2 linked regions of the Gemmatirosa kalamazoonensis genome follow. The main gene of each other region encodes a partner of the protein of the gene in region 2 in a complex. Links are inferred from orthologs where the notes say so. Each region holds a gene or a part of one and is shown on either strand. Other genes may lie near its edges. The genes, in order: J421_RS00335 and odhB.

Evidence for each region.
Region 1: odhB (region 2) and J421_RS00335 share a complex: the UniProt entries of both Escherichia coli proteins name them as parts of the 2-oxoglutarate dehydrogenase (OGDH) complex. The link is inferred for Gemmatirosa kalamazoonensis from one-to-one orthologs.

Annotation. Positions count from the first base shown.
Region 1 is NZ_CP007128.1:25,485-32,623, forward strand. What follows is about bases 1,320-4,641. They hold J421_RS00335 (2-oxoglutarate dehydrogenase E1 component), read right to left. Parts: upstream 4,286-4,641; coding sequence 1,520-4,285; downstream 1,320-1,519. Other genes in these bases: J421_RS00330 (PIG-L family deacetylase), read right to left, coding at 1,320-1,432; J421_RS00340 (PAS domain-containing sensor histidine kinase), read right to left, coding at 4,373-4,641. In the rest of the region: more of J421_RS00330, read right to left, coding at 1-1,319; more of J421_RS00340, read right to left, coding at 4,642-5,989; J421_RS00345 (hybrid sensor histidine kinase/response regulator), read right to left, coding at 6,290-7,139. UniProt on the Escherichia coli protein: E1 component of the 2-oxoglutarate dehydrogenase (OGDH) complex which catalyzes the decarboxylation of 2-oxoglutarate, the first step in the conversion of 2-oxoglutarate to succinyl-CoA and CO(2).
Region 2 is NZ_CP007128.1:2,773,261-2,779,861, forward strand. What follows is about bases 3,818-6,601. They hold odhB (2-oxoglutarate dehydrogenase complex dihydrolipoyllysine-residue succinyltransferase), read right to left. Parts: upstream 5,952-6,601; coding sequence 4,683-5,951; downstream 3,818-4,682. Other genes in these bases: J421_RS32745 (serine hydrolase domain-containing protein), read left to right, coding at 3,818-3,906; J421_RS11915 (Hsp20/alpha crystallin family protein), read left to right, coding at 4,095-4,589; J421_RS11925 (zinc-binding dehydrogenase), read left to right, coding at 6,178-6,601. In the rest of the region: J421_RS11900 (FecR family protein), read left to right, coding at 1-218; J421_RS11905 (TonB-dependent receptor), read left to right, coding at 218-2,860; more of J421_RS32745, read left to right, coding at 2,848-3,817. UniProt on the Escherichia coli protein: E2 component of the 2-oxoglutarate dehydrogenase (OGDH) complex which catalyzes the second step in the conversion of 2-oxoglutarate to succinyl-CoA and CO(2).

The sequences.
Region 1 (7,139 bases), 2.8 Mb from region 2 along the record:
CGCGCACGGCGTCCGCGTAGCGGTACACGATCGGCGCGAGCAGCGTCGCCTGGGCGCCGCCCACGGTCACGTCCACGCGCTCGGTCGGCGGGCGCGAGGCGACCTCCTCGCCGCGCACGTCGACCGGCACGGTGAACATGTCGCCGTCGCGCGGGCGGGCGAGCCACCACGCGCCACCCGTGGTCGGCGCCGCCACGCGCCGCCGGAACACCGCCGCGCTGTCGGGCGCGATCGTCGCCGAGGAGTCGCCGACGCGCACCTGCACGGGCAGCGTGCCGCGGTCGTACACGGTCACGGTGACCGGCATCGTGTCGCCGAACGCGACGACCTCGCGCGGCGCCTCGGCGTCCACGGCCACGCCGGCGGCGAGCAGGAGCGCGTCGTTCACCCGACGTCCGACGAGCCGCGCGCGCGGATCGTTCGTGCCCGCGCACACCGCGACGAGCCGCTGCGCGCGCACGAGCGGCGCGACGAGCGTCTCGGGATGGAACGCATCGAACGCCCGGCGCGCGTCGCGGATCGCGGCGGTCAGGGAGTCGCCGATCGAGGCCGTGCCGGTGCACGCGGCCACCGCGCCGGCCGCCGTCGTGTCGACGCCGTCGAACAGGTCGCGCTCGCGCTCCGCGGGCGTGCCCGCGTTCACGCGCGACGCCTCGCGCCGCAGCGACACGATCGACGGGCCCTTTCGCTCGAGCCCTCCCTGCCCCTGCGACTTGTGCTGGCTGCGGCTCTCGGCCGCGATCTCGGCGTACGACCTGCCTAACAGCGGGTCGTAGCGCCCCGCGTCGTAGCGCAGCGTGGCGCCCTGGTTGCCGCGGTAGCTCGTCGAGCGGTAGAACTTCGGCACGGCCCATGGCGCGCCGTAGGTCGCCGTCGGAAAGCGCACGGTGTCGGCCGAGAGGTCGTACGCCTCGCGCGCGATGATGCCGCTCGCCTGATGGTGGCCGTGCCCGTCGGCCGGCGTGCCGCTCCAGATCGCGATGACGACCTGCGGCCGGTAAGCGCGCACGATCTTCACCACGTCGCCGAGCACGCTGTCGTGCGGCCAGTGCTGGAACGTCTCCTCGGCCGACTTCGAGAAGCCGAAGTCGAACGCGCGCGCGAAGAACTGCCGCCCGCCGTCGAGCCGCCGCGCGGCGAGCAGCTCCTCCGTGCGGATGGCGCCCAACGCCTCACCGAGCTCGTTGCCGATCAGGTTCTGGCCGCCGTCGCCGCGCGTGAGCGACAGGTAGCCGGTCTCCGCGTGGCGCCCCTTCGCGAGCAGCGTGATGAGGCGCGTGTCCTCGTCGTCCGGGTGCGCCGCGATGACGAGCACACGCGCCGTCATGCCCAAGCCGTCGACGAGCCGACCCAACGCCGCCGCGCCGCGGTCCTGCGCATGGATCTTCGTCGCGGCCAGCGTCAATGCGGCCGCGCAGAGGAGTCGCTTCATTCGAGTGAGCGTGGAGCGAGGAGCGGGAAGCGTGGACGGGCCTGTTCGCTCCACGCTCCACGCTCCACGCTCGACGCTCGGTTTGGATTACACCGTGGCCGTCTGGCGCGCGGGCTCCGACACGGCGAGGGCCTCCGCGACGATGCGCGCCTGCTCCGCCTTGTGCGCCGACTCGTACCCTTCCGCGGGGCTCGCGCGCTCCGGCCGCCCGACGTAGGTCACGGCGCGGTCGCCGGCGAGGGCGCGCAGGCGCGGCGCGGCGAACGGCCACGCGCCCATGTTCTGCGGCTCCTCCTGCGCCCACACCACCTCGCGCGCGTTCGGATAGCCGCCGAGGAGCGTGGTCAGCTCCTCGGCCGGCCACGGGTACAGCTCCTCCACGCGCACGACGGCGACGTCGTTAGGCACCGAGCCCGCCGTGAGGTCGTAGTACATCTTCGCCGTGCACAGCACCACGCGCCGCACCGCGTCCGCCGCGAGCCCGCGCGGGTCGGGGATCACCGGCTGGAAGCCGCCCTCGGCGAGCTCCGCGAGCCGGCTCGCCGCCGCCGGCAGGCGGAGGAGCGACTTGGGCTGCATGAGCACGAGCGGGCGACGCGTCGAGCGCTTCGCCTGGCGGCGCAGGATGTGGAAGTACTGCGCGGGCGTCGACGGGTACGCGACCTCGATGTTGCCCTCGGCGCAGCTCTGCAGGAACCGCTCGAGGCGCGCCGACGAGTGCTCCGGGCCACCCCCCTCGTAGCCGTGCGGCAGCAGCAGCACGAGCCCCGAGTCGGTGCTCCATTTCGCGCGGTCGGCGACGAGGTACTGGTCGATGATGACCTGCGCGACGTTCACGAAGTCGCCGTACTGCGCCTCCCACAGCGCGAGCGTGTCCGGCGCCGCGACGCTGTAGCCGTAGTCGAAGCCCATCACCGCGGTCTCGGTGAGGGGACTGTTCCACACCTCGAACGCGCCCTTCGCGCCGGGCAGGCTCGCCAGCGGCGTGTGCGTCGCGCCCGTCTTCACGTCGTGGATCACCGCGTTGCGGTGCCCGAACGTGCCGCGCTCCGCGTCCTGTCCGTCGAGCCGCACCGACGTGCCCTCGACGAGCAGCGACGCGAACGCGAGCGCCTCCGCCTGCCCCCACTCGATGCCGCCCTTGTCGCCGAGCGTCTCGGCGCGGCGCGCGAGGATCTTCGCGAGACGCGGGTGCGGCGTGAAGCCGTCGGGCCAGCGCAGCATCGCGTCGTTCAGCGCCGTCAGGCGCTCGGCGGGCACCGCGGTCTCCACGACGTCGGGCGGCGGGGCGGGCGGCCCCTCCGGCGAGTCGTGCCCCTCGGCGGCGGCCATCGACTCCGGCGTCTGCCTGACGCGCTCGTACGCGGCGTCGAAGCGGGCGCGCGCCTCCTTGTCGATCCCCTCGACGTCGGCGGCCGAGAGCACGCCTTCCTTCACGAGCCGCTCGCCCCACACCTGGCGCGGCGTCGGGTGCGCCTTGATGCGGTCGTAGAGCACCGGCTGCGTGAACGCCGGCTCGTCGGTCTCGTTGTGCCCCCACCGACGGTAGCCCACGAGGTCGATGAGGAAGTCCTTGCGGAAGCGCGCGCGGTATCCGACGGCGATGCGCACGGCGGCGATGCACGCCTCGGCGTCGTCGCCGTTCACGTGGATCACCGGGATGTCGAACCCCTTCGCGAGGTCGCTTGCGTAGTACGTCGAGCGCGAATCGGTGGGGTCGGTGGTGAAGCCGACCTGGTTGTTCGTGATGATGTGCAGCGTGCCGCCCACCTGGTAGCCGCGGAGCTTCGACATGTTCAGCGTCTCGGCCACCACGCCCTCGCCCATGAACGCGGCGTCGCCGTGGATCACGATCGGCAGCACGAGCGCCTCGTCGCGCGTCCCCGGCGCGTTAGGCACCCGCTGCTTCGCGCGCGCCACGCCGTCGGCCACGCAGCCCGTGAACTCGAGGTGGCTCGGATTCGGCACGAGCTCCACGTCGACCGCGACGCCGTTCACGTCGCGACGGTTCCGGTAGCCCATGTGGTACTTCACGTCGCCCGTCTCGCTGTCGCTGTCGGCGTTCGGGTGACGCCCCTCGAACTCGCCGAACAGCACCTCGTACGGCTTGCCCATGACGTGCGTGAGCACGTTGAGCCGTCCGCGGTGCGCCATGCCGATCACCACCGAGCGCGCGCCGTCGGCCGCCGTCTCAGCGATCGCGGCGTCGAGCATCGGCACGAGCGCGTCGGTGCCCTCGATCGAGAACCGCTTCTTCCCCTGATAGCGGAAGCCGAGGTACCGCTCGAGCCCGTCCACTTCGGTGAGGCGCACGAGCGCCGCGCGCTTTTCCTCCGGCGTGAGCGGCCGCGTGAGCTGCTCCTCGCGGAGCACCTGCCGGAACCAGTCGCGCTCCTCGTCGCTCGCCACGTGCGAGTACTCGAGGCCGAGCGTGGCCGAGTAGCGCTTGCGGAGCAGGCGCACGACGTCGCCCGCGGTGCGGAAGCGCTCGTCGAATCCGAGCGCCGCGGCCGGGACGTCGTCGAGCTCCGCCTCGGTGATGCCGTAGAACTCCGGCGTCAGCTCGCTCGCGCCGATCGGCGGGCTGCCGAGGGGGTCGAGCTGCACGGCGAGGTGGCCGTACTCGCGGAGCCCCTCGACGAGCCCCGCCGCGCCGGCGGCCTTGCGGGCGATCTCCGGGTCCCCGGCGCCCGGGCCGGCCGGCGCGCCCGACACGAGCCCGGCGAGCGACTCGGCGGCGCGGAAGTACTGCCGCCAGGACTCGTCCACCGAGCCCGGGTCGCGGCGGTACGACTCGTACATCTCCGCGATGTACGCGTCGTTGAACACGCTGGTGATGGCTGGCGAAGTCATGCCTGAATGTAAAAGGGCAGGAGGGCAAGAGGGCGGGAGGGCAGGAGCTATCCCTCTCTCGCCCTCCCGCCCTCCTGCCCTCCTGCCCTAGCGTTCCGGCGTCGTCTCCGGCAGGACCAGCGTGAACGTCGAGCCGCGTCCGGGCTCGGAGGCGACGTCGATGCGGCCGCCTAACAGCTCGGCCAGGCCGCGCGAGATGTAGAGGCCGAGGCCCGTGCCGCCGTAGCGGCGCGTGAGACCCGTGTCGAGCTGCATGAACGGCTGGAACAGTCGCTTCAGGTCGGGCGCCGCGATGCCGACGCCGGTGTCGCGCACCGAGAAGCGGATCCCGCCGCCCCGGTCGGGGGCGACGTGGAGGTGCACCTCGCCGCGCTCCGTGAACTTCACGGCGTTGCCGGCGAGGTTCACGAGGATCTGCCGCACCTTGTCGGGGTCCGTCACGATCGGCGGCAGCGCGGCCGCGGCGCGGTACGAGAACGTGAGCCCCTTCGCCACGGCGAGCGGCTCGATCACCGACGCCACCGCGTGCAGCACTTCCCCCGTCTCGATGCGCCGCGGGCGGACCAGCTCGCGCCCCGCCTCGAGCGCGGAGAACGTGAGGATCTCCTCGATCATCGCCGTGAGCTGGTGCGTCACCGCGCGCACACGCTCCACGATCTCGTGCTGCCCGCCGGTGAGCGGCCCCATGATCTCGTCGGCGAGCAGCTCCCCGTAGCCGGTGAGCGCGGTGAGCGGCGTGCGCAGCTCGTGGCTCACCATCGCGAGGAAGTTGCTCTTCGTCTCGTTCGCCTCGAGCGCTTCCTCGATGAGGCGCGCCTTCCACAGCGCGAGCGACGCGTGGTCGGCGAGCACGCGGAGCCGCTGCTCGTCGGCGTCGGAGAACGCGGGCTCGCCGATGGCGCGCGACACGGCGAGCACGCCTAACAGCTCGCCGTGCGCACCGAGCGGCGCGAGCAGCAGCGGGCCGACGAGCCGGCCGTCGTCGAGGAACGGGTAGAACGCCTCGTCGTCGGCCTCGCCGGCGTCGGCACGCGCCGCGGTGAGCCGCCCGGTGCTCCGGTACTCGGCGAGCGCGCGCGCGGTGAGCGTGTCCTCGAGCGTGAACCGCTTGCCGCGCAGCTCGTCGGGGTGCCCGACGGTGCAGATGAACGTGCCGTAGTCGCCGTCGACCTCGGCCACCGTGCCGCCGCGCGCGTTGCACAGCTCCACCGCGGCGTGGCAGACCGTGTCGAGCAGCTTCGTGGCGTCCGCCTCGGCGGCCATCACCCGCGTGAGCGCGCGCAGCCGCTCCTGCTCGTTCGGCACCTGCGCCGCGTGCGGCATCTGCCGCTCGGCGACGGCCGGCCGCAGCGTGACGACCAGCGTCCCGCGCCGCGAGCGGCACGCCGCGGCCTCGATCGAGCCGCGCTCGCCGCGCAGCGGCACGAGCCGGCACGTGCGCGGCACGCCGTCGGCGAGCGCGGCCCGCAGCAGCGCCTCGTGCGACGTGCGCGCCTCGGCGCCCACGAGGTCCAGCAGCGCCCGGCCGATGAGCGCGTCGGGCCGAGCGTCGGCGCGTCCGACGAGGCACTCGGTGGCGGCCGCGTTCGCGAAGACGATCCGCAGCTCCCCGCTCGCGCAGAGCACACCGCAGTCCAGCGCGGCCAGGGTGTCGAACGCGTCGAACGCGTCGCAGTCGTCGTCGCCCTGTGGCTCGTCGGGCATGGCGTCGTCAGTCACCGTCTGCGCGAACGGCTCCGGAAGATCGGACGGGAGCACGACGTGCGAACCCAGCGTCGGCGCGCGGCTCAGCCTAACGACGCCACGCGCGTCGCGCGCACCACGCGCGGCGCGTGGGCCTCGCAGCTGATCGGTCGCGGACGGGCGTATGACGGTGAGATCATGCGGGACGTGCGTGCGGCGGTGGACATCGACGACGGCGGACTGAAGGCGCGAAAGCTACTGCGCGCACGCGGCGACGGCGAGGCGTCCCCCGGAATCAGTTGCCGCGCGCGGTGGCGCGCATCACAGCGCGTCCGCGTGGGCGGTCTCCGAGCCGTCGGTCTCTTCGGCGCCCTCCTCCGAGCCGGCGATCGACGGCGACGGCGGGGCGTCGGCGCGACCGGCCGCGTGGGGCACCTCGGCCGGGCGGTCGCCGGTCGCACCGACCGTGACGCGACGGTCACGCGCGCGCTCGAGCGGGATCGTGAGCCGGAACGTGCTCCCCTGCCCCGGCGTCGACTCCGCGACGAGCGAGCCGCCGAGCAGGTCGGCGAGCCGCTTGGAGATCGGCAGGCCGAGCCCCGTGCCGGACTGGCGCGTGTCGCCGTGCGACCGCGCCGCGTGCTCGAGCTGCACGAACTCGTCGAAGATGCGCGGCAGGTCGTCGGGGGAGATGCCGGGGCCGTGGTCGGTGACCGCGATCTCGAGCCATCCCTCGTGCCGGGTGCTGCCCACGTCGATCGGGCGGCCGCCGCCGAACTTGATCGCGTTCGACAGCAGGTTGAGCAGGATCTGCCGCACGCGCCGCGGATCGGTCTCGAGCACGACGCCGCCGGTCTCGTCGTGGAGCTGCAGCGGGCACGCGTGCTCGTCGGCGAGTGGCCGCACGGTCACGAACAGATCCTCGATGAGCGCCGGGAACGCGGTGGGCTGCACCGAGAGCTCGAACTTCCCCGCCTCGATCTTCGACAGGTCGAGGATGTCGTTCACGAGCTCCAGGAGGTGGCGCGCCGCCTTGTGCGTGCGCTCGATGCCCTTCTGCTGCTGCTCGTCGAGCGGCCCGTAGATCCCGTCGAGGAGCAGCGTGTTGTAGCCGAGGATCGCGTTGATGGGCGTCCGCAGCTCGTGGCTCATGGACGCGTAGAAGCGGCTG
Region 2 (6,601 bases):
TCGACGGCGAGCCGCTGCGCGACGCGCTGCCGCGGCTCGAGCGGCGGTACGACCTCACGATCCGGCTGGCCGACGGCGCGTTAGGCGCGCGCCCGGTCGTGGCGCGCTTCCGCGACCAGCCCGCGGGCGAGATGCTCGACGCGCTCGCGCTCGCCCTCGGCGCGCGCTACGAGCGCCAGGGCCGCGTCGTGACGTTCCACGCGGCGGAGGTGCGCTGATGCCTAACGCGATCCGTTCCATGATCGGCTGCGTCATCGCGACCGTGGCGTGCCTCGCGAGCACCGTCGGCGCGCAGGGGACGAGCGCGCAACGCGAGACGACGTTCTCGCCGCTGCGCGCGGACGCGCCGCCGGCCGCCGTCGCGGTGCCGGTGACGCTCGTGCTGCGCGACGTGACGCTCGCCGCCGCGCTCGAGGCGATCGGCCGCGAGGCCGGCATCGGGCTCGTGTTCGACCGCAGCGCACCGGGGCTCGACCGGCGGGTGAGCGTTCGCGAGACGCGGGCGAGCGCCGCGGCGGTGATCGTGCGCGTGCTCGACGGGAGCGGGCTGCGCGCGCTCGTGTCGCCGACGGGGCAGGTGGTGATCGCGCCGCGGCCGCGATCGAGCGGCGGCGCCGCGGTGGGCGGCGCGGTGCGTGACTCGGCATCCGGGGCGCCGCTCGCCGGCGCGCGCGTGGAGCTCGTCGGCACGCGCTACGCGACGGTCTCGCGCGACGACGGCCGGTTCACGCTCGGTCGCGTGCCGGCCGGCGACTACGTGCTCTCGGTCGCGCAGATCGGCTTCCGGCCGGCGCGCGTGCCGCACGTCGTGGTCGACGACGCGGAGGCGAGCGCGATCGACGTCGCGATGCCGCGCGCGCCCGTGCCGCTGTCGTCGGTCGTCGTGACGCCCGGCCACTTCGGGCTGATGCAGCCGACGGTGGGCGCGCAGCAGACCATGACGCGCCAGCAGCTCGAGGGCGCGCCGCAGATCGGCGAGGACATCTTCCGCGCGATCACGCGCCTGCCCGGCATCGCGGGGAACGACCTCACCGCGCAATTCCATCTGCGTGGGGCCCCGCAGGACGAGCTGTACGTGTCGCTCGACGGCATGGAGCTGATCGAGCCGTTTCACCTGAAGGAGCTCGACAACGCGCTGTCCATCGTCGACGTGAAAGCGATCGGCGGCGTCGACCTGACGAGCGGCGGCTTCTCGGCGGAGATCGGCGATCGGCTGACCGGCGTGCTCACCATGCGCTCGATCGAGCCGCGCACGGATCGCACGCACGTCTCGGCGGGGCTCAGCATCACGAACGCGCGGGTGAACGCCGATGGCGGGTTCGCGAAAGGGCGCGGAGGGTGGGTGCTCTCCGCGCGCCGCGGCTACGTGGACCTCGCGATGAAGTTCACGGACGCCACGGACGGGTTCAAGCCGCGCTACGGTGACGCGTTCGCGAAGGCGCAGTACGATCTGCCGTGGGGCGGGCGCGTCGCCGTGCACGGGCTCTGGGCCGCGGACGATCTCAACTTCGTGGACTCCACCGACAGCGCGGTGCGGAGCAGGTACCGCAGCGGCTATGCGTGGCTCACGTGGGACGACGGCGTCGGCGACCGGCTGCGCGCGCGTACCGTGCTCTCGACGTCGTCGCTGAGCTGGCGGCGCGGGGGACTCGACTTCAGCAGCCGGCGCGAGGCGCTGGCGAGCGTGGCCGACCGGCGGACGCACCACGCGTTAGGCGCGCGACAGGACTGGACGCTCGACGTGGCGCCGTGGGCGATGCTGCGGTGGGGCGGCGACGTGCGGCGCGAATCCGCGACGTACGACTACCTGGACTGGCGGCGCGATTACCGCGTGGACGCGACGCACACCGACGTGCGCTTCGTGTACGACAGCACGGTGTCGGCCGTCGCGCCCGACGGCACGCGTTACGGCGCGTACGTCTCGGCCCGCATGCGTGCGCGCGACGGGCTGCTCGCGGAGGTCGGCGTGCGCGACGACGGCGCGACGTGGGAGCGCGACCGCGCGATCAACCCCCGCGTGAATCTCTCGTGGACGCTGCGCACCGGCACGACGGTCCGCGCGGCGTGGGGCCGGTACTCGCAGGCGCAGGCGCTGTTCGGGCTGCAGGCCGGCGACGGCGCCCTGGACTTCGGGCCGATCGAGCGTGCGACGCAGCGAGTGCTCGGCATCGACCAGACGCTGCCGAAGCAGATGCGTCTGCGCGTGGAGGGCTACGACCGCCGCCTCGGCACCGTGCGGCCGCGCTGGGTGAACGTGGTCGGCGACATCGACGCGTTCCCCGAGGTCGGCTACGACCGCGTGCTGATCGCGCCGAGCGCGGCGCGCGCGCGCGGCGTGGAGCTGTTCGTGTCGCGCGACGACGGGGCGCGGTTCGACTGGTCCGCGAGCTACGCGCTCGCGTCGGCCGTCGACGTGTTGGACGGCCGCGACGTGCCGCGCCCGGTGGACCAGCGCCACACGCTGCGCGGCGACTGGTCCGTGCACCCGCTCACGAACCGCTGGCGCCTAACGGTCGCGGGGCTGTGGCATTCCGGCTCGCCCGCCACGCCCCAGTCGGTGCAGCTCGACACGGTGTACCGGGCGAACGGGTTCGACGTCTGGACGCGGTGGAGCGCGGGCGCGCTCGCGTCGGTGCGACTGCCCGCCTACCACCGGGTGGACGTGCGCTGGACCCGCTACTTCGATACCCGCCGGGGCCGCGTGTCGATGTTCGCGGAGGTGTTCAACCTGTTAGGCACCCAGAACGAGCGCAGCCTCTACACGAACGTCGACTTCCGCGGCACGAACGCGACGTTCCAGCAGGGCACCAGCCACCAGGTGCCGCGCATCCCGACGCTGGGGGTCGCGTGGGAGTTCTGAAGTCGGCGCTCGCCGTCGCGGTTGGCCTCGCGGGGTGCCGCGGCACCGTGCCGACGCAGCCCGCCACGCCCGCCGCGTCGCTCGCCGAGTTCGAGGGGCGCGTGGACGCGCTGCGCGCGTCGGCGCAGATCCCCGCGGTATCGGGCGCGATCGCGCGCGACGGCCGCGTGGCGTGGGCGCGCGGCTTCGGCGTGGCCGACCTCGCGACGGGCCGCGCGGCGACCGACACGACGCTCTATCACCTCGCGTCGCTCACGAAGCCGTACGCGTCCACCGTGCTGCTGCAGCTCGTGGCCGAGGGGAGGATCTCGCTCGACGATCCGGTGTCGAAGTACGGCATCGTGCTCGCCGGACCCGGGGTCGTACGCGTGCGGCACCTGATGAGCCACACGTCGGAGGGCACGCCCGGCACCGCCTACCGCTACAACGGGGCGCGCTTCAGCCTCCTCGACTCGGTGATCGCGCGCGCCGACGGCCGGCCGTTCGCCGAGGCGGTGGCCGAGCGGGTGCTGCGGAGGATCGGCGTCACGCACACGGCGCCCAACCCGCTATCGCCGTCGTTCGCCGCGTCGATCGCGAGCCCGGCGCTCGTGCAGGCCACGCTGGCGCGCGGCTACTCGTCGGACGGGCGCGCGGTCCCGACCGAGTACCCGGCGTCGTTCAGCACGGCGGCGGGGCTGGTCGCATCGGCCGTCGACGTCGCGCGCTTCTCGATCGCGCTCGACCGCGGTGAGCTGCTCTCGCCGGCGATGCGCGCGCTCGCGTTCGCGCCCACGGTCACGCCGGCGGGCGACACACTGCCGTACGCGCTCGGATGGTTCAGCACGCGGTACCGGGGCGTGCGGGTGATCTGGCACTACGGATACTGGACCGCGATCTCGGCGCTCATCGTGAAGGTGCCGGATCGCGGGCTGACGCTCGTCGTGCTGGCGAACACCGACGCGCTCTCGCGCCCGTACGCCCTCGGCGACGGGCGCCTCGACGGCGACCCGTGGGCCACCGAGTTCCTCGACGCGTTCGTGCTCGGGTCGGCGCCGCTGCCCTGACCGGCGCGGTTGTCATTTTGACGACGGTGTCTGTCGCCGCGACCGGCGGACCGCCGCCGGCGCTGTCAGAGTGGCCGAGACGACGGGTACGCGCGCTGCCTCTCACGCGTGGCGTCGGCGCCCCGCGGTGGGGCGCTGGACCTCCGCCCGCCGGGCGAACGACAACCCCTCGTGAGGAGGCTAGCTCCATGTCGACCAACCCGACCACCAACTACCCGTTCGACGCGATCTTCGACCGGATGCTCGGTCTCAGCCGGCAGATGGACAACGCGTTCTCGGGGCGCGCGTTCGGCACCGCGAACGCCACCCGCCCGCAGCTGTGGCTCCCGCCGGTGGACACGTACGAGACCGAGCACGCGTTCGTGATCGAGGCGGACCTGCCGGGGCTGCACCAGGAGAACATCGACGTCCACTTCGAGCAGGGGACGCTGACGCTCACCGGCCGCCGCGGCCCGACGCTGCCGGCGGCGGAGCAGGGCAAGCTGCGCGTCTACTCCTCGGAGCGGCTGAGCGGGGCGTTCTCGCGCTCGATCCGCCTGCCGGAGTACGTCGACGGCGAGAAGATCGAGGCGACGTACAGCAACGGCGTGCTCACCGTGCGCGTGCCGAAGCTCGCGGCGGCGTTGCCGCGCAAGATCAGCGTCGCGGTGAACGCGTCGGACGCGAAGCAGATTCAGGGCTGATCCGAGTTGAACCGCCGAGGACGCAGAGGGCGCCGAGGGGAACCACTGCTGGTTCTCCTCGGCGCCCTCTGCGTCCTCGGCGGTCGAAATCCGTTAGGCGATCAGCATCGTCGACGGATCTTCCATCAGCTCCTTCACGCGCACGAGGAACAGCACCGCCTGCTGCCCGTCGATGAGGCGGTGATCGTACGACAGCGCGACGTACATCATCGGGCGGATCACGACCTGGCCGTTCACCGCGACGGGGCGGTCCTGGATCTTGTGCAGCCCCAGGATCGCGACCTGCGGGAAGTTGATGATCGGCGTCGAGATGAGCGACCCGAACACGCCGCCGTTCGTGATCGTGAACGTGCCGCCGGTGAGGTCCTCCATCGTCAGCTTGCCGTCGCGCGCCTTCTTCGCGAGCGCGACGATGTCGCGGCTGATCTCGAGCGTCCCCTTGCGATCGGCGTCCTTGATGTTCGGCACGACGAGCCCCGCCTCGGACGCGACGGCGATGCCCATGTTCACGTAGTGGTGATGGACGATCGTGTCGCCGTCGAGGCTCGCGTTCACGAGCGGGTACGTCTCGAGCGCCATCACGGCCGCCTTCACGAAGAACGGCATGAACGACAGCCGCACGCCGTGCTCCTTCTCGACGCGCTCGCGCACCCGGTCGCGTAGCGCGCTCACGGCGGACATGTCGATCTCGTTGAACGTCGTGAGATGCGCGGTCTGCTGCTGCGACGCGAGCAGGTTCTCGGCGATCCGGCGGCGCCGCGTCGTCATCTTCTCGCGAGTCTCCCGGCTCGCGCCGTTCACCCGCCCAGGTGCGGCGGAAGCGGGTGCTGCGGGAGCGGCTGAAGCGCCAGCGGATGCGGTGGGGGCTTTCGCGGCCTGCAGCACGTCGGGCTTGCTCACCACGCCGCCGCGACCCGTGCCGGCGACGCCCGCGAGGTCGACGCCGCGCTCGGCGGCCACGCGCTGCGCGGCAGGCGACGCGCGCACCTCGGCGTGCGCCGCAGCCGGCGGCGCGGTGGGAGCGGCAGCGGGCGCGGTACCCGCCGCCGCCGTACCCGCCCCCGCGGCACCCGCCGCCGCACCCACCGCCGCCGTACTCGCTCCCGCCGCACCGGCTCCCGCCGCACCCGATTCGTCGATCTCGCCGAGCGCCTCGTCGACCGCGACCACGTCGCCCTCGGCCTTGAGCCGCTTGGCGAGCACGCCGGACGACGGCGCCGGCACCTCGACGGTGATCTTGTCGGTCTCGAGCTCGACGAGCGTGTCGCCCGCCGACACGGCCTCGCCTTCGCGCTTCACCCAGCGCGAGATCGTCGCTTCGACGATCGACTCGCCGAGCGGCGGCACCTTGATCGCGATCATTCCTGAGAACCCGGTGGGATGAAGGTCGTACCCATCGCTCCGACTGGCAGCGCAGGTAGCCGGCCAGTAGCGTTCGCGGAATCTAGTCGAGGCGAGGGGTGGGCGGTCCCTAGGTACCAGGGCGGGGCTCCCCCCCCTTCGCCCATGGTTCGGCCGCGCTCGATCGACGTCGGGACCATTCCGACGCACGACCCGTCGCGCCCGACGAGCCACGACCCGCCACGACGTGCGCGCGCTGACTCTCTCTGCCCACGGCACGCTCGACCAGCTCGAGTATCGCGACGATCTCCCGATCCCCGAGCTGCGCGAGCCGTCCGACGTGAAGGTGCGCGTCGAGGCCGCCGCGCTGAATCATCTCGACCTGTTCGTCGTCGGCGGGCTGCCGAACGTCGCCATCACGCCGCCGTGGATCGTCGGGTCCGATGGGGCCGGGATCGTCGAGGCGGTCGGCGCATCGGTGACGACGGTGCGGCCGGGCGACCGGGTGATCGTGAACCCCGGCACGAACTGCGGCGTCTGCGAGTACTGCCTCGACGGCGAGCAGCCGCTGTGCCCGCGCTATCGCATCTACGGCGAGCACCTCCCGGGATTCCTCGCCGAGTACGTCGTCGTGCCCGAGCGCAATGTGCGCGCGGTGCCGCTCGAGGTCG